4 regions of the Rhizobium grahamii genome follow, and region 1 is predicted to be linked to each of the others. Evidence: predicted binding sites of a transcription regulator. Region 1 holds the regulator's gene; each other region holds the start of a gene.

Region 1 (5,135 bases):
ACTGAGGATTTACTGCATGCGTCAAGCGGCTAATCGGGGCGACGCCAACTATCAACAAGCAATGTTGCAGAAATGACTCTCCTCACGAGCAAGTTGGGGAAAAACCACAAATTCGATTCCCGGCGATTCAACCGACTCTTGTCACGGAGTCGGCCTCACACTAGGTTAAAACTCAATTACTAGACTGCATGCGGCGGAACTAGTCACCAAAAATCGAGCAAGCGTTTCTTGCCTCGGATACGTCCGGGGCGACGGTGAAGGATTCTGCCTACACCAACGCTAACAAGGCGGAGACAGGGGCATGAACTGGACAGACGAGCGCGTAGAGAAGCTGAAGAAGCTATGGTCCGAAGGACTGAGCGCCAGCCAAATCGCAGCACAACTTGGCGGTGTAAGCCGTAACGCCGTGATCGGCAAGGTCCACCGTCTCAGCCTGCCCGGCCGGGCCAAGGCCGGCGGTAACGCGACGACCGTTCGCACGCCGAAGCGCACCACGACCGCTCCCCGCGCTCCGAACTATGCATCGCGCGTTGCGACCCGCACCGTTACCCGGCAGCAGGGCGCAACCATGCTGAAGGAAGAAATCGATATCGATGCGGTCGAGGAAGTCCGGTTCCGCCCTGCCTCGAACGTCGTCGTTCCGATCTCTCGCCGCCTCGGCCTGACGGAACTGACCGAGCGCACCTGCAAGTGGCCGGTCGGCGATCCGCTCAAGGACGACTTCCACTTCTGCGGCTGCGAGTCTCCTGACAACTCCCCGTATTGCACGTACCATCAACGCATGGCCTACCAGCCGGTCAACGAGCGCCGGAAGGCCGCCAACCGGGTCGCTTGATCCGGAAGCCGGATAAGGAATAGGAACGGGCCTTCGCGGGCCCGTTTTTTTGTTGGGCTCGAGCCCCCGACACAGCAACAATGTACGTCGGGCACGCGCGCTTCCAGGAAGCTATCAGCCCCATGCCATTTTGTGGCTGCTCGGACCGGAGAACGCGATGAGAATAGCCTGCCTGCATACGGCCGATAGCAATATTGCTGTTTTCGAGGCCGCGGCCAGAGAGATTGGCCTTTCCAAAGACGTGCTCTCCCATGCGGTTCGGGCAGATTTTCTCGCGAATGCCGAGCAAGCCGGCGGACTGACAGATGATATTGCCCGCGAGACAGCCTCGGTGTTGCGGTCGCTTGGCCAGACCGCAGATGCTGTTGTCCTGACATGCTCGACCCTGGGGCCGTCCATCGATGAACTTGAGGGCACGATGCCCGTCCCTACCCTTCGCATCGATGCCGTCCTGGCAGAACAGGCAGTTCGGGTCGGGGGAAGGATCGCCGTCCTCTGCGCGGTTGAAACAACCCTGGAGCCAACCGCACGGTTGTTTGCTGCGGCAACTGCGGCAACTCAAACGCCGTTCGAGGTTCGCCGTGTCCCCGGAGCATGGGACTTGTTTAAGGCTGGCGATCGTGTTGGTTATTTATCGGCCGTTGCCGAGGCGGCCGATGCCGCCTATCGCGAGGGAGCCTCAATCGTCGCTCTCGCAAGGCATCGATGGCAGGTGCTGCGGATCTGGTGAAAGGCGACCCCAAACCCCTGACCAGTCCAGCGGCGGGCCTTGCCGCCGCTGTCGAGCGAGTTTCGCGAGAAGTCTGATCTTCGCGACTTACCCACATGACGAGCCCCCAGCTGCTCGTTCTTGCTGGGAGCAGGATGGAAGCCTCAGGCTTCCATCGAGTAACCGGCACCACGTACGGTGCGGATGACGTCCTGCATGTTGGAGAAATTCAGCGCCTTGCGCAGACGACCGACATGGACGTCCACAGTGCGCTCGTCGACGTAGATGTCATGACCCCAGACGCCATCGAGCAGCTGCGAGCGTGAGAACACACGACCGGGCGACGCCATCAGGAACTCGAGAAGGCGGAACTCCGTCGGCCCCAGGCGAACCTCACGGCTTTTGCGGTGGACACGGTGGGTCTCACGGTCGAGTTCGATGTCGCCGCACTTCAGCAGGGTCGACAGAACTTCCGGTTTCGCACGGCGAAGCATCGCCTTGACGCGGGCGACGAGTTCCGGCGTCGAGAACGGCTTCACGACGTAGTCGTCGGCGCCGGTCGAAAGGCCGCGAACGCGTTCGCTCTCCTCGCCGCGCGCCGTCAGCATGATGATCGGCAGACGTTCGGTTTCCGGGCGCATGCGCAGACGACGGCACAGCTCGATGCCGGAAACGCCCGGCAGCATCCAGTCGAGAATCAACAGGTCCGGTGTGCGTTCCTGCAAGCGGATTTCGGCTTCATCGCCGCGCAAGATCGTGTCGACGTCGAAGCCTTCAGCCTCAAGGTTATAGCGAAGAAGCACGCTCAGTGCTTCTTCGTCTTCGACAACAGCTATTCTCGGGATCATTCGTTTCGGTCTCCTGGGGGCGTGGTCCGGAACGCTTATTCCGTCACCGCACCGACGGTGTTGGCGGTGTCGTCCTTCGGACGCTCGCCTTCCGGCTGGGCACCGGTGGCCATGTAGTAGATCGTCTCGGCGATGTTGGTGGCGTGGTCGCCGATGCGCTCGATGTTCTTGGCGCAGAACAGGAGATGCGTGCAGCTCGTGATGTTGCGTGGATCTTCCATCATGTAGGTCAGCATCTCGCGGAACAGCGAGGTGTACATCGCGTCGATTTCCTCGTCGCGCTCGCGGATCGACTTTGCCTTGTCGGCCGCACGGCTCGTGTAGACGTCGAGCACTTCCTTGAGCTGAACCAGGGCCAGCTCGGACAGGTGTTCGAGGCCACGGGCGAGCTTGCGCGGCACGCCGGTGTTCTGCACCGCGATCACGCGCTTGGCCGTGTTCTTTCCGAGGTCGCCGACGCGTTCGAGATCGGCGGCGATGCGGATCGAACCCATGATCTCGCGGAGGTCGGCAGCCATCGGCTGGCGGCGAGCGATCGTGACGATCGCCTTGTCGCCGACTTCGCGTTCGGCGTGATCGAGGATCACGTCGTCGGAGATGACCTTCTGGGCCAGCGCCGTGTCGCCGTTCACGAGGGCGCGGACAGCGTCCGATACCATCTGCTCGGCCAGGCCGCCCATTTCAGAAATCCGGCGGGAAAGGTACTTCAGGTCGTCGTCGTAGGCAGAGAAAATATGTGTCGATGCCATGGGATCATCCTTGAATATCGTGAGGGGTTCCGACGTTGGAAATCAACCGAAGCGGCCCATGATGTAATCCTGCGTGCGCGGATCATCCGGGTTGGTGAACATCTTGTCGGTATCGTTCTCCTCGACGAGATTGCCGAGGTGGAACATGGCGGTGCGCTGCGAAACGCGAGCCGCCTGCTGCATCGAGTGCGTCACGATGACGATGGTGTAGGATTCGCGCAGCTCGTGAATCAGCTCTTCCACCTTCGCTGTCGCGATCGGGTCGAGGGCCGAGCACGGCTCGTCCATCAGGATGACCTCAGGGCTGACGGCGACGGCGCGAGCAATGCAGAGGCGCTGCTGCTGGCCGCCGGAAAGGCCGGTGCCGGACTCGTGAACGCGATCCTTCACTTCGTTCCACAGGCCGGCACGCTGCAGGCTGTGTTCGACGATCTGGTCCATATCTGCCTTGGACTTGGCAAGGCCATGGATACGCGGGCCGTAGGCGACGTTCTCATAGATCGTCTTCGGGAACGGGTTCGGCTTCTGGAACACCATGCCGACACGGGCACGCAGTTCGACCACGTCGATATCAGGATCGTAGATATCGTCGCCATCGAGCGTGATCTTGCCGGTGACACGGCAATTGTCGATCGTGTCGTTCATGCGGTTCAGGCTGCGCAGGAAGGTAGACTTGCCGCAACCGGATGGGCCGATCAGCGCCGTTACCGTGTTTTCGCGAATGTTCAGCTTGACGTCGAAGAGCGCGCGCTTTTCGCCGTAGTAAACCGAAACGTCCTGGCCGATCATCTTGTAAGGAATGGTGTTCATCTTCTGATCAACCGCTTTCTCAACTGCTGCTTCCGTCAACATGTTCATAATGTTTACTCCGTTTACCAGCGGCGCTCAAAGCGACGACGCAGGAGGATAGCTCCGAGGTTCATGACAATGAGGAACAGGAGCAGGACGATGATTGCTCCGGATGTGCGCTCCACGAAGGCGCGTTCGGCTTCGTTTGCCCACATGTAGACCTGCACGGGCAGAGCCGTCGAAGGATCCATGGGGTCGCCGGCGCGTTGGCGACGAAGGCGACCATGCCGATCAGCAGCAGCGGCGCGGTTTCGCCGAGCGCATGCGCCAGACCGATGATCGTGCCGGTGAGAATGCCAGGCATTGCCAGCGGCAGAACGTGGTGGAACACCATCTGCATCTTTGAAGCGCCGAGGCCGAGCGCTGCCGAACGGATCGACGGAGGCACGGCGCGCAGCGCTGCGCGGGTCGCGATGATGATGGTCGGGAGGGTCATCAGTGTCAGGACAAGACCACCGACGAGCGACGCCGAACGCGGCAGACCGGCGAAATTGATGAAGACAGCGAGACCAAGCAGACCGTAGACGATCGAGGGAACAGCCGCGAGGTTGTTGATGTTGACCTCGATCAGATCGGTCAGCCTGTTCTTCGGAGCGAACTCTTCGAGATAGATCGAAGCGGCAACGCCGATCGGCAGAGACAGGGCGAGAACGATCAGCATCAGATAAAGCGAGCCGATGAGGGCGACGCCGAGACCTGCTGCCTCCGGACGGCTGGAGTTTCCGTTGACGAAGAGGCCGGTATTGAAGTCCTTGTGCAGGGCGCCACTAGCCGTCAATTGCTGCATCCAGCCGACCTGCTTGTCGTTGACCTTGCGGTTCTTCTCGTCAACCTTGAGATCGATCTGGCCCTTGTTGGCAGAGTCGATGTTGGCATCCGCGAGAAGCGTGACATTCACGGTCTTGCCGATCAGCGACGGATCGGCGACGACCATGTCGCGGAGCACGATGGGCGCGCCCTTGGAGATCATTGCCGAGGCGTCGCGCATGTCCGGGCGGCTGGAGGCATTGAGCCCGAGTGTCTTGACCATCGCATCGCGGATCAGCACCGGATAGTTGGCCGCGATCAGCACCGATGGATCGGTGGCGCGCTTGTTGTTCGGGTCCAGCGTCTTTTCGCTGAACTCGATCGGCAGCGTGATCGCC
Region 2 (5,135 bases), 1.5 Mb from region 1:
GTCTCAAGAATGTCCTCGCGGTGGTGGCCAAGCACCAATGCGTCGCAGCCCTCCTCCCTGGCAATCCGGTAGAGATTGCCGCGGCGCAGGCGCGAACAGAGCGAGCAATAAGTCGCCCCCTCCGGCACCTTCTCCTTCACGATCGAATAGGTATCTCGGTACTCGATGCGATGCTTGACCCCGACCTTGGTAAGATACTCAGGCAGGATATGCTTGGGGAAGTTCGGCTGGCCCTGGTCGAGATTGCAGGCGATCAGTTCCACCGGCAGAAGACCGCGCCACTGCAGGTCGAGGAGAAGGGCGAGCAGCCCGTAGGAGTCCTTGCCGCCTGAGAGACCGATCAGCCAACGCTTCTGCTCCTTCAGCATCGCGAAATCTTCAAACGCCTGCCTGACGTTGCGCAGCAGCCGCTTGCGCAGCTTGTTGAACGACACCGAATTCGGAGCCTCGGCAAAGAGCGCGTGCGCGATGGCGCCATCCGCGTTCGGCGTTTCAAGCTCATCGGCAATGTTGGCTGCGATGTTCATTCTGTCGTCCAATCAGTCACTGCCTTCGCCTTACCAGAAAGCGTCACGACAACCCAGTATCAATCGCCGAAAACCGACCAGCCGGTGCGGGCCGCCAGCATTTCCAGCGCAACGGCGCCGAGTTGCGAGTTGCCGACCTTGTTAAGGCCCGGCGACCAGACCGCAATCGAGGCGATGCCCGGTGCCACTGCGAAGATCCCACCGCCGACACCGCTCTTGCCGGGAAGGCCGACGTGATAGGCAAAGTCACCGGAGCCGTCATAATGGCCACAGGTCAGCATCAGCGCATTGATGCGCCGCGCCCGCTTCGGCGAGACGACCGAGTGCCCCGTCGTCGGATTGCTGCCGCGCGCCGCCAGAAACAGCCCGGCCTTCGCCAACTGCTCGCAGGTCATCGACACCGCGCACTGGTGAAAATAGACGCCAAGCACATGCTCGACCGGGTGATCGAGGTTGCGATAGGAGCGCATGAAATTGGCGAGCGCAAAGTTGCGATAGCCGGTCTGCGTCTCAGACTTGGCAACACGATCATCGATGGTGACGGACTCGTCGTCCGCCAGATAGCGCACGAAACGCAACAACTCGCCGATCGCCTCACGCGGCGCATGGCCCGCCATGACGACATCGGTCACGGCGATTGCGCCTGCATTGATGAAGGGATTGCGCGGAATGCCCTGCTCCTGCTCGAGCTGGACGATCGAGTTGAAGGCAGAGCCTGACGGTTCGCGACCGACGCGCTTCCACAGCCCCTCGCCGACCTTGCCAAGCGCAAGCGTCAGCATGAAAACCTTTGAGATACTCTGGATGGAGAACGGCACCTCCGCGTGGCCGACGTTGTAGACCTTGCCGTCTACCGTCACCACGCTCAAGCCGAATTGGTTGGCATCGATCTTGGCAAGCTCCGGAATATAGTCCGCAACCTTGCCCTCGCCGATGCGGGGCGCCAGCTCCTTGTGGATGCTGTCGAGAACTGCCTGCAAGTCCGTCATCGTATCTCCCCAGATAACAAAAAAGCCGCCCCAAGAGGCGGCTTTTCCGTATGCGAAAACGCCTCGCGATTAACGCGAATAGAATTCGACCACCAGATGCGGCTCCATGACGACCGGATACGGTACGTCGCCGAGCGCCGGAACGCGTGCGAAGGTAGCAACCATCTTGTTATGGTCGACTTCGATGTAGTCAGGAACGTCGCGTTCAGCCAGGCTGACGGCTTCGAGAACCGTAACCAGCTGCTTCGACTTCTGACGAACTTCGATGACGTCGCCAGCCTTGCAACGGTAAGAACCGATGTTGACGCGGACGCCGTTCACGGTCACGTGGCCGTGGTTCACGAACTGGCGGGCAGCGAAAACGGTCGGAACGAACTTGGCGCGATAAACTACTGCGTCCAGACGGGACTCCAGAAGACCGATCAGGTTTTCGGAGGTGTCACCCTTGCGGCGTGCGGCTTCAGCGAAGATCGCACGGAACTGCTTTTCGCGCAGGTCACCGTAGTAACCCTTCAGCTTCTGCTTGGCGCGCAGCTGCACACCGAAGTCAGAGAGCTTGCCCTTGCGGCGCTGACCATGCTGGCCCGGGCCGTATTCGCGGCGGTTCACCGGGGACTTAGGACGGCCCCAGATGTTTTCGCCCATACGGCGGTCAATCTTGTACTTGGACGATTCGCGCTTGCTCATCGTATTTCCTTTCAGAAAGTTAGAACGGTTTGTTGCCAAACCGCGTGAAGGAAACACGCCCTCCTTTGATCTTCTTTCGAGGATCCGACAGGATCATCCCATTACGCGAACAGGACAAATCCACGGGACATGTCAAATGAAACACCGGACATTTCTGCCCGGTGCTGGCGCGGTCTTTAGGGCGAAGTCGCTGGAATGTCAATCACAATTCCGCGTCCTCGCCGCTCAATAACCCTGATATTCCGGGCTTGGGAGCTTACTTGGCGCTCGCAGTTTCCGTCTTCAGGCCAAGGGCGTCGCTGATCGTATAGAACAGATCCGTCTGGTCCGTCAGGCCGGTGACGTTGGCCGCACGCGGTCCAAAGGCAGCGATACGCAGCTGCGAGCCGGTGTGACCCTGATCGTCAGCGTCGTCGGAGTTGCCGTAGCTCACAGCCATGACAGCGCCGTCCTTCGTCATCAGCGCTTCGGTCAGGCCCGGAGCCTTGGCGTCTGCGTCGACGATCTGGCTTGCATGCGCATGGTCGGCGGTAACGATAACAAGCGTGTCGCCGGCTTCCTGCGCAAACTTCAGCGCTTCCCGAACCGCTTCATCGAGATCGACAGTTTCGCCGATCTGGCCGCAAGGATTGGCGGCATGATCTTGCTTGTCGATCGAGGCGCCTTCAACTTGGAGGAAGAATCCCTTCTCGTTGGTCCGCAGCAGTTCGATCGCCTTTGCCGTCATCTGCGCCAGCGTAGGCGTGGCCGCCGTGCGCTTCTCGTTCGGCTTGCAGACAACAGGCTCCTTCTCGACGTTGCCGTAGTGGCTGGCCTTCGGGCCTTCCCAGCGAACCGGCATGTTGCCTTCGGCAAACAGGCCAAGCACTGGAGCGGTGTCATTTGCTTGCTTCACGGCCTGCAGCTCGTCGAGATTGGAAACGATCTTATAGCCACGTTCTTCGGCCTGCTGGCGAAGCGTCTTGTCCTTCCATTCGCCGGCCTTTGCGGTTTCGGCGAAGCTCTTGGCGCCACCGCCGAGCGTCACGTCAGCACGTGCATTCAGCAACTGCTCGCTGATCGAACCCTTGCCGCCGTTTTCAAGCGCGTTCGTCGGGCACTTCTCGGTCGTGGACGACGGGCCGTAGCACTTGCGCTGGGTCACATGCGCGATCTGCACGGCAGGCGTTGCGTCCTGCAGTTCGGCCGTCGAGACGTTGCCCGTGCCGATGCCGGCAGCCTTTGCCTTCTCGAGCAGGGTTTCGTGAGCCTTCTCGTGAATGTCGACGCCGATCGCGCCGTTGTAGGACTTCACACCGGTCGCCCAGGCTGTGCCCGAAGCGGCCGAGTCGGTCACGTAGGTCGGCTTGCCGGTCTTCTTGTCGAGCGAATAATGCGTGTACTGGCCGGTGACCGGCAGCGCATCGATGCCCTTGAAATACTGGCCGGCCCCAACCGCGTAGTTGCGCGCGATGGTGATTTCGGAATCGCCCATGCCGTCGCCGATCAGCAGGATGACGTTCTTCGGACGCGTGTCGCTGAGCGCCGCACGATAGGCTTCGGTGATATCGCCGGAAAGGCGGCGTGCACCACCGGGAGCACTCAGATCGGCGCTTGCCGCGCGCTGCAGAAGCTTGTTCGCTGCGTCGTCGGCATAGCCTGGCTGGATGGCGACGGTTGCAAGCAGGCCGCCGACGACAAGGCGCAGCAGCTGGTGACGAACGTTGTTTCTCATGATCGAGATCTCCTTTTGATAATCCGCATCGACCGCATGGGTCGGGGCGCCTTATCCACCACCCCGATGAAGCTCTTGTGACAAAAGCAACTTCCTCGTGTGACATTAGAGATCGACTATAGACCGAGCCGATCGTTGGCGCTCGGTCTAGTCGTCATTCCGCTGCGGAGCGCAGCTCATCCGCATCTGCAGCGTTGGCATCGCCGGGAGCCGTCTGGCAGTTCATATCGGGGAAGGCGACGATGCGCTTGCCGGCGAAATCCGTGTGGACCACCACCGTCCCCTGCTCCTCGAAATAGCCGAGCAAACGTCGCGCCCGCCGGGCCGAATGCGTGCCGTATGCCCGGGCAATCCGCGCATCGGACGGGCACGGCTCGCCGCAGACGGCCGCCTTTGCCAGCATCAGGAAAACACCCTGCAGATCGTCGGTGACACCCGACGAGAGCGACAGCGCCGTTCCCCAGGCCTCGGTCTCTGCCGTGGCGGCATCCACACCGGACCGCGAAATCGCCACGCGGCGCCGAAACTCCGGCAGGGACATCGGAGGACCCGGGACCCGGCGCATGCGAAGGCGCACAAGGAAGTCCTGATAAAGCACCGAATCCGTTCGGAATCCCGAGCTTGGATCGTCGAGTATCTCGTGCAGCACCGCCGTCAGCCTTTCCTCGCGCTCCTCGGCGGACAATTCGGGCTGAGAGGAACGCGCCTCCGAGACGGGCGCCGAGGCAGCAGGCGCGGACCGCGACAGTTCGGCAAGGATGTCGGTGGTCGGACGTGGCGCGGGCGGAGCACGGCGCACGATCGGCCTCTGGAACTCCTCTGGATCCGGCGTGAAGATTAGGTCCTCGACGTCCTGCGGGGCATCCGGCAGCGGCATGAGCTTCGGACTCGAGGAACGCGCGGAGGTCTCGACATTGCCGATCTGGATCGGCAGCGGGCGACGTGACAGAGCTGGCCCGAGCGCAACGAAGTTGCCCCGCTTCAGGTCGCGGAACATTTCCGCCTGGCGGCGATCCATGCCAAGAAGATCGGCAGCGCGTGCCATGTCGATATCGAGAAAGGTGCGCCCCATCAGGAAGTTCGAGGCTTCAGCGGCCACGTTCTTGGCAAGCTTTGCCAGGCGCTGCGTCGCGATCACTCCGGCAAGGCCGCGTTTACGACCGCGGCACATCAGGTTCGTCATGGCGCCGAGCGACATCTTTCGCGCGTCGTCGGACA
Region 3 (5,135 bases), on a different replicon from region 1:
GTCATGGCATGATCGATGACGTGGTTGTTGGTGACGATCACGCCATCAGGGCTGATGATGAAGCCTGAGCCGAGCGCCATGGCATGCTGGCCCTCATTGTGAGGCGCCGGCTTTGGCATCGGAATGCCCTGCTGCCCGAAGAACTGTTGGAACTCGTCGTCGGGTGCGGCCTGCTGCTGGTTATCGCTGACATCGGCTTTCATTGTGGTGGTCACGGTCACGACCGCGGGCTTGTCGGCATCGACCACCGAAGCGAAGGAGCCGCCATTGGCAACAGGGGCGGTGACAGCCGCCGGAGCGGCATTCGCGCTGATATCGAAGGCGTACGGCAAGGCGGCAGCACCGGCTACGATGGCGGCACCGACCAGGGCTGCGGTGCGGTGCTTCAGGAGAATTCTGGGCATGGCAAAGTATCCCTTCAAACGTTGGGTTACGGCGTCTTCTTCCAGCTTCGGAATGGGCGTCGGGGCTCTTGGACGCTAATTTGAACAGAACCGCTTGAGGTAATTCCTGGAATTACTCTTGCCGGCTCAAAGCATCAGCGTTGAAATTTATATGCGCCCGGCAACGTTCGTTTACAAATTAAATGTTGATTACCGTTTCATTGCAAAACCGTAAGTATTACAGGAATTTAATCATTCCTACCCGAGGCCATAGGGCCATACGCCGGACAAGCCGTGGTTACCTCCGCCCGCCCAAATCCGGGCGAAAATGAAACCTTATCCCGCCTGCATCGTTGCCATTTTATCCAAAGCAGAAGGAGGAATATCCATGGATTGGAATCGCGTCGAAGGAAACTGGAAGCAGATGAAGGGCAAGGTCAAGGAACAGTGGGGAAAGCTCACCGACGACGACCTTGATCAGATCGCCGGCAAGCGAGAGCAGCTGGAAGGAAAACTGCAGGAACGCTACGGCCTCGCGAAGGATCGTGCGAAGACCGACATCGACAGCTGGTACGATAACCAGACTTGGCACTAGGGTCCCTGGCCGCCAAACGTTTTAAAGCCCGTCGGGTAGCCGGCGGGCTTCTTTCTATACTTCTCTCAGCGGCGTCGATCCAAGGCTCCCGATCAAGGTCGCACTCGCATCATTCAAGCCGACAACAACGACAGAAGCGTGGTGCTTCCGGAAACGCTCGACGACCTTTTCCAGGGCGGCGACAGCCGTGATATCCCAGAAATGAGCCTCGGATACATCGATTATGACGGCGTCTTCGGCCGCCCCCTGTATGTCGAAGGAATCGACGAACATGTCAGCGGATGCAAAGAACACCTGGCCAGACACGCGATAGGTCAGCTTGCCAGTTGCGGGGTCGGCTTCGGATTTGACCTGAAGCAGCCGCGCAACCTTGAAGGTGAAGAAGACGCCGCTGAGGAGAACGCCCACCGTCACGCCAAGCGCAAGGTTGGCGCTCAATACGGTCACGATGACAGTCGAGAACATCACGATGCTCGATGTCTTCGGATGAACGATCAGCGTCCTCAGGGAGGCCCAGTCGAAGGTGTCGATAGACACCGTCACCATGATTGCCACGAGCGCGGCGACCGGCACCTGGGAAACCCACGGCTTCAACAGGACCATCAGGATCAACAGGAAGGCACCGGCAAAGAGCGTGGATAGCCGCCCGCGACCGCCGTATTTCACATTGCTGACGGTCTGTCCGATCATTCCGCAGCCGGCGATCCCGCCGAAGAGGCTGGCCGCAGCATTTGCCATTCCAAGACCCACGCATTCCCGGTTCTTGGAGCTCGGCGTGCCCGTCAGATCATCGACGACACTCGCCGTCATCAGCGATTCCAGCAGCCCCACCATTGCGATCGCCAGGGCGGGTGGCGCGATGATCGACAACGTTTCCCAGGTCAACGGCACCGTCGGCCATGCGAAGGACGGAAGCGAGTCGGGCAGCTTGCCGAGGTCGGCAACAGTCGGGATCGGCAACTTCAAAGAGACGGATGCCAGCGTCAAAACGAGAATACAGATCAGCGGCGAAGGGATTGCCGTCGAAAGTCGCGGAACCAGGTAGATGATCGCGAGCCCGACCGCCAGCATGGCATAAGCAGTCCAGCCGCCGCCAAGAATATGCGGCAGCTGCGCCGAGAAGATCAGGATCGCCAGCGCGTTTACGAAACCCGTGCGGACCGATTTGGAGACAAACCGCATGAGAGCGCCGAGACGAAGCAGACCGAAGGCGATCTGGAACGCGCCCGCGAGCAGTCCGGCCGCTAGCAGATAGGGCAGCCCATGAGCATGGACGAGCGGAGCGGCCACGAGCGCGACCGATCCTGCGGCAGCCGACACCATGGCCGGCCTGCCGCCGGTGAAGGCGATGACAATGCCGATAACAAAGGAGGCAAAAAGCCCGACCTCCGGATCGACACCGGCGACGAAGGAAAAGGCGATGACCTCGGGGATCAACGCGAAGGTCGCGACCGCCCCGGCTAGAATTTCGCGCGACGGATTGGCGCCCCAATCTCGACGAATGGCTGATAATGGCATGTGAATTGATCTCGCAAAGCTGGCTGATACCGCTATCCAGCGGTTTTGGAAGGCCTGCAGGCTGTGCGTTGTCTGGCGGATCGGCGGCCAGAAGAGCCACCCGGAGTTTCACCGGGTCCAGGGTGAGTTCAAGCGTTATAGTCGAATGCGATTTCGCATGGCAACATCAAAGCCGCGATCACTTCGGAAACGGTCACTCGCAGGCGAAATCGTCGCATGTTGACCTCCTTCGGCGAGATGTCATGCTGCGTTCATGCTTACAAGCTAGATGCCCTTAGGCATCTGGTGTCGAGGCATCGTTAGCCGACAACCGTATCGTGCGGGCACAGCGAGGGGTAAAGGATGAAACCGTCTGACATGAATCAACAGGACTGGCTTGAAGCCGAGTTGGCCGACACGATCGACGAAGACTATGAGCTGGAACTATCCGAGCCGGCCCTGTCCGACGCGATCCGCAAGATCTATCGCGAGGCTCACCCGGCATCGATCCCTCGGCTTGACTATTTCCGTGCGCTCCTTGCGCTTCAGTCCGAGCTGATCAAGCTTCAGGACTGGGTGGTCTACAACAAGGAAAAAGTGGTCGTCATTTTCGAAGGCCGCGACTCTGCAGGAAAAGGCGGTGTCATCAAGCGCATCACCCAGCGCCTCAACCCCCGTGTCGTTCGCGTGGTCGCATTGCCTGCGCCATCAGACCGTGAAAAGACCCAGTGGTATTTCCAGCGCTACGTCCCGCACCTGCCGGCCGGCGGCGAGATCGTCCTCTTTGATCGCTCCTGGTACAATCGCTCCGGCGTCGAACGCGTGATGGGCTTTGCCGACGAGGACCAGGTCGAACAGTTCTTCAATGACGTTCCCGAATTCGAACGCATGCTGGTTCGCTCCGGAATCAGGCTCGTCAAATATTGGTTCTCCATTACCGACGAGGAGCAGCAGATGCGCTTTCTCGTGCGCATCCACGATCCACTGAAGCAGTGGAAATTGTCGCCGATGGATCTGCAGTCCCGCGTTCGCTGGGAATCCTATACCAAGGCGAAGGAAGAGACCTTTGCGCGCACGAATATACCCGAAGCGCCCTGGCATATCGTCGAAGGCAACGACAAGAAGCGCGCGCGCCTGAACTGCATCGACCACCTGCTGCAGCTTATTCCCTACACGGATGTTCCGCACGAGGAAATCACGCTTCCGGACCGCGTCTTCAATCCGGACTACGAACGCAAGGTGCTGCCGCCGGAGCTCTATGTTCCGAGCAAATACTGAGCGAATTTGGACAAACGGATGATATCTGCCTGACATCAGGCGGATATCAGACCCTCGGTGAAGTCTGCGGGCGTCAGCAAAAGACAGAGGTTAGCGCATGCGAATTCCCGCTTCATCGAAGTAACGGCATTTGTCTGATGGCGCCGAAAGCGCAATTTCCTGCCCTTCTTCAATGTCAGGACCATCGCGCTGCTCGACAACCAGGCTTTGTCCATCCGCAAGCGTGCAGTAGACGTAGCGCAGCCCGCCAAGATACTCCGTGAATTCGACCGTCGCGCGGATCGCGCCGCTACCTTCGGTGACCTGAAAGTGCTCAGGTCTGATCCCGAAAATCAGCTTGTCTCCGATATCAGGTTGCTGGCCGCCGAAACCCTCGGCTGGAAGATTTTGTCCGCCGACGGTCAGCTGGCCGTCCCCGCGCCAGACGGCATTGAGCAGGTTCATTCGGGGTGAGCCGATAAAGCCCGCAACAAAGACATTGGCGGGGTTTTCGTAGACCTCCCTCGGCGTGCCGGTCTGCTCGATCCGGCCATCTCTCAGCACGACGATCTTGTCCGCAAGCGTCATCGCTTCCGTCTGGTCATGGGTGACATAAATCATCGTATTCGCAAGCTTGCGATGCAGCTTGGCGATCTCGATGCGCATCGAAACACGCAGTTCGGCGTCCAGATTGGACAGAGGTTCATCGAAAAGGAAGACATCAGGCTCGCGCACGATCGCACGGCCGATCGCCACGCGTTGCCGTTGGCCGCCGGAAAGCTGTCCCGGGCGGCGGTCGAGCAGGTGGTCGATCTTGAGCACACCCGACGCATGTCCGACGCGGCGGGCGATTTCCGCCGCGTCGGTGTTTGCCATCTTCAATCCAAAACCAAGATTATCGCGGACGCTCATATGCGGATAAAGCGCATAGGACTGGAAGACCATGGCGATACCGCGCTCGGATGGATCGAGATCCGTGACGTCACGGCCCTTGATCACGATCTCTCCCGACGTCACGTCCTCAAGACCCGCGATCATTCGCAGGAGAGTCGACTTGCCGCATCCGGAGGGACCGACGAAGACGACAAACTCGCCTTCGTCGATGGCAAGATCGATCCCGTGAACGACTTGCAGGCTGCCGTAGCTCTTGCGGACGTCACGCAATTCGACACTTGTCTGTTTCATGTGTCGTGCCCCTGACCGCCTACTTGTCCGCCTGAACCCAGACGAGCATCTCGCCCGGCTCGCGATTATCCCACAGATGGTAAGGCACGAACCGTGCCTTGGCGGACGCGCGCTTGGCGGGTTCGCTGCGATAAAGCGGCGTCCCCCAATCCGACGCATCCTCGCGCATGACCTCGACGTCGACGGCAACGGCCCCGTTCAGGTCTCCAAGGACGCTT
Region 4 (5,135 bases), 1.7 Mb from region 1:
CAACACCAGCGACATGGTGACTGCAAGCTGCGTCCGCAGGTCGGACAGGAAGGCTTCCTCGTCCATATTCTCGGTCAGCATCCGCGCCTGCTCGGCGGCGGCGTGCATTCTGTCGATATAATCGGCCAGCCTCTCCGCGCTCATATACGGGTCGCTTCCGCCAGAACACGCTCGCGAATCTTTTCCGGCAAGCCGCCTGATGTCACCAGATCCACCTTCACCCCCAGAATATCCTTCAACTCTTCCAGCAGTCCCCCGAGATCAAACAGCGACGTGCCGGGCAACGTATCGACAAGAATATCGAGATCGCTGTCAGCCCGATCCTCGCCCCGTGCCACTGAGCCGAAGACACGAGGATTCGCCGCGTTGAAGCGCTTCGTCGCTTCGCGGATCGCCTGCCTGTTCTTCTCCAGTACTTCTGACGGCTTCATGAGACAACTATAGGTCACGGATCAACAAGAGAAAAGCGCGCCACCTAGCGTGTCGGCAGCAGAGCTTCGAGACGCAAGAGCGCAATACGTTCGACCTGAGCGGTGGCGGTTTCGAACTCCTCATCGCGCGTATTGTTGATGCGCTTTTCGAAGGCGGCCAGGATGTCGTCCTTGTTCAAGCCCTTGACGGCAATAATGAAGGGAAAGCCGAACTTCTCGACATAGGCGGTGTTGAGCTCGGTGAACCTGGCATGCTCGGCCGCGCTCAGTCGGTCGAGCCCGGCACCGGCTTGTTCCTTCTTGCTATCTTCGGTGAGTTCGCCTGCGATCGCCAGGCGTCCGGCAAGATCAGGGTGAGCGCGCAGGACCCCCAGCCGCTCCTCCGGGCTTGCCGCCCGGAAAATCGCGACCAGCGCCGTATGCACCCGGTCGACTGTCAGTTCGTCTCCAATGAATCCGTCGTCATAGGAACGCTCGGCAACGAAGGGCGAGTGTTCGAAAACACCGCCGTAACGCGATACAAACTCGTCACGCGACAGCATCAGATCGTCTCCGGCTTGTGGTGGTTATGCCAGTGCTTTGCGATATCAAGACGCGTCGGCACCCACACTTTGTCGTGCTTCAGCACATATTCCATGAAGCGCTTCAGCGCCGCGGCACGCCCGGGACGGCCGACGAGACGGCAATGCAGGCCGATCGACATCATCTTCGGGCTGCCGGCCTTACCTTCTTCATAGAGGGTATCGAAGGCATCCTTGAGATAGGTGAAGAACTGGTCGCCCGAGTTGAAGCCCTGCGGCGTCGCAAAACGCATATCGTTGGTCTCAAGCGTGTAGGGAATGATCAGGAACGGCTTGTCGTCGACGCCTTTCACCCAGAACGGCAGGTCATCGGCATAGGAGTCCGAGGAATAAAGGAAACCGCCCTCCTCCATGACGAGACGCAGCGTGTTGTCGGAGGGCTTGCCCTGATACATGCCGTAGGGGCGCTCGCCTGTCAGTTCCGTGTGCAGACGCACGGCTTCCTGAATGTGCTTGCGCTCGACATCTTCCTGGAAGTCCTTGTATTCCAACCAGCGGTAGCCGTGGCTCGCGATTTCCCAGCCGGCATCTTTCATCGCCGCAACCGCCTCCGGATTGCGCGCCATCGCCAGGGTCACTCCATAAACGGTGGCCTGAACGTTGAGCTCGGTGAACATGCGCCACAAGCGCCAGAAACCGGCGCGCGAGCCATATTCGTAGATCGATTCCATGTTGAGGTTGCGCTGGCTCGGCCAGGCGGCAGCACCGACGATTTCCGACAGAAGGTTCTCGGAAGCCGGATCGCCATCAAGGATGCAGCTCTCGCCGCCCTCTTCGTAATTGATGACGAACTGGACGGCGACGCGCGCGTCTCCCGGCCACTTCGGGTCGGGTGTGTTGCGTCCATAGCCGATCAGATTGCGCGGATAAGTCTCGGATACCATGAAATCACCTTCCTGAAAGTCGGCGAAACGGTAACACCCACGCAGGGAATGTCGAGACGGAAAGTACGCAACAGAGTTTTGCCTTTACGGCACAACCCTTTAGGCGGGGACGGCGACGCGCTCCTTGCGCGCGCTGACTTTGCCGATCGGATGCAGCGAATGCACACGAAACGGCCCGCCATTGCCCTCTTCCATCAGCAGCGCCACGTTGGAGACCTGGATCGGCGAGGAAAGAACCGGCTCGAACACACTTCGCAGCGCCTGCTCGACCCGTGGCATGTCTTTATGATCGATCGGCCCCGATAACGGCATGTGAAAACGGAACTCATCCATCACATAGGGGCATCCCCAGCGATGCAGGTTGGCGAACTGCGCGGCCGAAAGCCCGCCCGGATCGCTGCGCTCGATGTCGGCATCACTGAGCGGCGCGCGAAAATGGTCGAAATGCTGAACGATGGCCGACGAGAGGTAGTGGATCTGCTCACATGGGAGAGACGGCACAAGGCTGTAAAAATCGCCCGTCCTGGCAACTTCTAATTGCGAGATACGAAAGGGCGCCAAAGTGCCGCAGAACCGCATGAGTTCCCGAAGAAGCTGCGCCTCCGACATATCGGACGCCAACCGGAACGGCGCCTTCAACGCACCGTGAAAACCATATCGACGGGGGACAGCGGTATGGAAGGCGATCTCATGGATACCCAAGCCGCGAATAGCGCTCGGCTCGACCAGTTCGCCTGAAAATACATTCCTGCCGAGCCAATTTGCAGCCACATGCGACAGCGGATCGCTCGCAGGGGGCGTGAAACAAATGGCGTAACGCATGACCAGTCCTCCGTCGGCCAGCGGATCCTGAATCATATCCTCTCCGCTGCTGCGCAAGCAGATAGGTGATTTGCATGACAGATTGACGAAAGGCAGCGACTGCTAATTCACGCCTAACGCGAAGCGACGTCGATATGGCTGGACAAAAGGAAGCTTTCCGGAAGCTCGAAGGCAGGCCTTTGCCCCGCAACGGTGCGCACGACCGCTTCCGCCAATCGGTGCGCGATGCCGAAGCTGACCTTGAAGCCGCCCGTCAATGCCAGGAGCCTGTCACAGGCAGGATGCGCCCCGACCATCGGATCGCGATCGATTGCTTTCGGCCGCAATCCGGCCCAGCGCTCCAGAACCTCGGCACCTCGAAGCGCCGGCACAAGCTCTTGCGCAGCCACCAGCAAAGCATCGAGCTGATCATCGGTGGTGAATGGCGTCTCGAAGCGGTTCTCGCTCGTACTGCCAACCGCCACGTGCCCACCCTCGTGCGCGACGACGTAGAGACCGTCCCGGAAGATCGTCGGCAAAGAGGGATCGACGTCTGCCTTGAGAAGAGCCGCCTGTCCCTTGACCGGCTGGCCGAGCGGTTTGGTGAGGCCGCTCGTCAGCTCCGCCAGCAACGGAAACGATTGGTATCCGGCAGCAACGATGCAATGTCCGAACGCGATCGGGCCCGCGCCGCATTGCGCAAGACGTCGATCGAGATCGATGCTCTCGAGCGCGGCGTTTTCCAGTATCCGAACATGGCTTGCGGCCCGAAGGAAGGCCGTCAGCATCGCAATGAGTGACCGTGGTGCGACGCGACCGGCAAGAGTATCGTAGACGGAGCCCGCGCTGTCGTCGGCATCGAGCCAGTCATTGACCGGCGGCCTGTCGAGCACGTGCCAGTGAAAGCGGCGCTCCGAGGCATGCCAGCGCGTTTCGGCGTCCGCAGAATGACCAAGGGCGATCTGCCGGAGGTGTGGCTTCGGCAACGGAATGAGGCGCCCGGATCGGCGATAGCCGGCTGAGAGGCCCGTCTGCTCCTGCAAATCCGCGATTTCCGTTTCCAGCGATACCAGCGCGTCGAACTGAAATTGCTTCTTCGCGTTCCATTTGTCAGGCATGTGCGGCATCAGCGCGCCGAGCAGGCCGCCGCTTGCTCCCTGCCCCAATCGGCCCGCCTCGATCAGCACCGTATCGATGCCGAGACGCTCGGCATGAACTGCCGCCCAAAGCCCCATCACGCCGCCGCCGACGATCAGCAGCGAGGCGGACGATTGACCAGAAGGCAAGGCCGGACTATCGGCTGTTGGCATGACAGTTACGGATCCCGATGAGATTGGCATGACGCAGCAGCCACTGGAATGGCGCGACGGCGATATGCCCTATTCGACCGCCTTTGGCGATCACTTTTATTGCCAGACGGACGGGCGGCTCGAGTGCGGCCATGTCTTCCTTTCCGGCAACGGCCTGCCTGCGCGGTGGCAGGATGCGGCGAGCTTCCGGATCGGTGAACTCGGCTTTGGCACCGGACTGAACTTTGCCGAAACCTGGAGGCAGTGGAAACATATCCGCGCGCCCGGCCAGCATCTGCACTTCACCTCGTTCGAGCTTTACCCGATGCGGAGAGAGGAAATCGACCGCGCGCTTGCGCATTGGTCCGAGATCGATGCCGAACGCATCGCGCTCGTAGTCGCCTGGCCTGACGTACCGCATGAGACCGTGTCGTTGATGCTCGACGACCAGACGACGCTGAATGTTGTCTGCGGACATGCGTTCGCCGGCGTATCGGCTGCCTCTCCAGGCTTCGACGCCTGGTATCTGGATGGTTTTGCCCCATCGCGCAACGCCGAGATGTGGTCTGAAGACCTGATGCGGCTCGTCTGCGAAAAAACCACACCGGGCGGCACCTTCGCGACCTATGCCGCGGCGGGCTTCGTACGCAGAAATCTGATTGCTGCGGGTTTTACGGTCGAACGCAGGAGCGGTTTCGCGGGCAAGCGCGAAATGCTGTGCGGCGTCAGGGCCTAGAACCCCTCAGGGGTAGGTCGCTACCCGGTGCCTCGGCCATGCCAAGCCAGTGTGCGATCTTCTCTTCGAGGAGTTCCGGGCTGATCGGCTTTGACATGTAGTCGTCCATCCCGGCATCGAAGCAAAGCTCGCGGTCGGTCTCAAGAGCATGCGCCGTCACGCCGATGATCGGCACCCGATGCCCCTGACCCCGTTCAAGTTCCCTGATCCTGCGCGTGGCATCGTGGCCATTCAGGACAGGCATGGAAACATCCATCATGATGATGCGCGGCGTATGCGCCTCCCATGCATCGACGGCTTCCTGCCCGTTGTTGACCACGAGAAACTTGAGGCCGGTGGCTTGCAGGATCTGTGTGAAGACGATCTGGTTGACGTCGTTGTCCTCGGCCACAAGCACATCGATGAACGAGGGA

Evidence for each region. Region 1 encodes PhoB, which activates phosphate uptake and scavenging genes when phosphate is short. Its sites were predicted from a motif close to TGTCATNNANCTGTCAT; they were not measured.
Region 2: a site for PhoB is predicted at 3,984-4,000, ahead of phoA (alkaline phosphatase). Genes of this name have one in related genera too.
Region 3: a site for PhoB is predicted at 2,735-2,751, ahead of ppk2 (polyphosphate kinase 2). Genes of this name have one in related genera too.
Region 4: a site for PhoB is predicted at 2,793-2,809, ahead of FZ934_RS10845 (DUF1045 domain-containing protein). Genes of this name have one in related genera too.

Annotation. Positions count from the first base shown of each region.
Region 1 covers NZ_CP043498.1:3,898,226-3,903,360, reverse strand. Annotated here, with positions in the region: gene FZ934_RS18835 (GcrA family cell cycle regulator) at 302-835, shown strand; gene FZ934_RS18830 (aspartate/glutamate racemase family protein) at 993-1,565, shown strand; gene phoB (phosphate regulon transcriptional regulator PhoB) at 1,709-2,392, opposite strand; gene phoU (phosphate signaling complex protein PhoU) at 2,428-3,141, opposite strand; gene pstB (phosphate ABC transporter ATP-binding protein PstB) at 3,184-3,999, opposite strand; gene FZ934_RS18810 (PstA family ABC transporter permease) at 4,061-5,135, opposite strand, start outside.
Region 2 covers NZ_CP043498.1:1,446,753-1,451,887, forward strand. Annotated here, with positions in the region: gene ttcA (tRNA 2-thiocytidine(32) synthetase TtcA) at 1-527, opposite strand, end outside; gene FZ934_RS07220 (glutaminase) at 587-1,516, opposite strand; gene rpsD (30S ribosomal protein S4) at 1,586-2,203, opposite strand; gene phoA (alkaline phosphatase) at 2,460-3,917, opposite strand; gene FZ934_RS07235 (ATP-binding protein) at 4,072-5,135, opposite strand, start outside.
Region 3 covers NZ_CP043499.1:1,581,119-1,586,253, forward strand. Annotated here, with positions in the region: gene FZ934_RS26000 (DegQ family serine endoprotease) at 1-404, opposite strand, end outside; gene FZ934_RS26005 (CsbD family protein) at 772-978, shown strand; gene FZ934_RS26010 (SulP family inorganic anion transporter) at 1,033-2,496, opposite strand; sul1 at 2,563-2,618, opposite strand; gene ppk2 (polyphosphate kinase 2) at 2,854-3,753, shown strand; gene FZ934_RS26020 (ABC transporter ATP-binding protein) at 3,844-4,917, opposite strand; gene FZ934_RS26025 (glycoside hydrolase family 127 protein) at 4,937-5,135, opposite strand, start outside.
Region 4 covers NZ_CP043498.1:2,224,366-2,229,500, forward strand. Annotated here, with positions in the region: gene FZ934_RS10825 (HepT-like ribonuclease domain-containing protein) at 1-144, opposite strand, end outside; gene FZ934_RS10830 (nucleotidyltransferase family protein) at 141-431, opposite strand; gene uraD (2-oxo-4-hydroxy-4-carboxy-5-ureidoimidazoline decarboxylase) at 476-973, opposite strand; gene puuE (allantoinase PuuE) at 973-1,896, opposite strand; gene FZ934_RS10845 (DUF1045 domain-containing protein) at 1,996-2,718, opposite strand; gene FZ934_RS10850 (NAD(P)/FAD-dependent oxidoreductase) at 2,832-4,007, opposite strand; gene mnmD (tRNA (5-methylaminomethyl-2-thiouridine)(34)-methyltransferase MnmD) at 4,006-4,722, shown strand; gene FZ934_RS10860 (response regulator) at 4,712-5,135, opposite strand, start outside.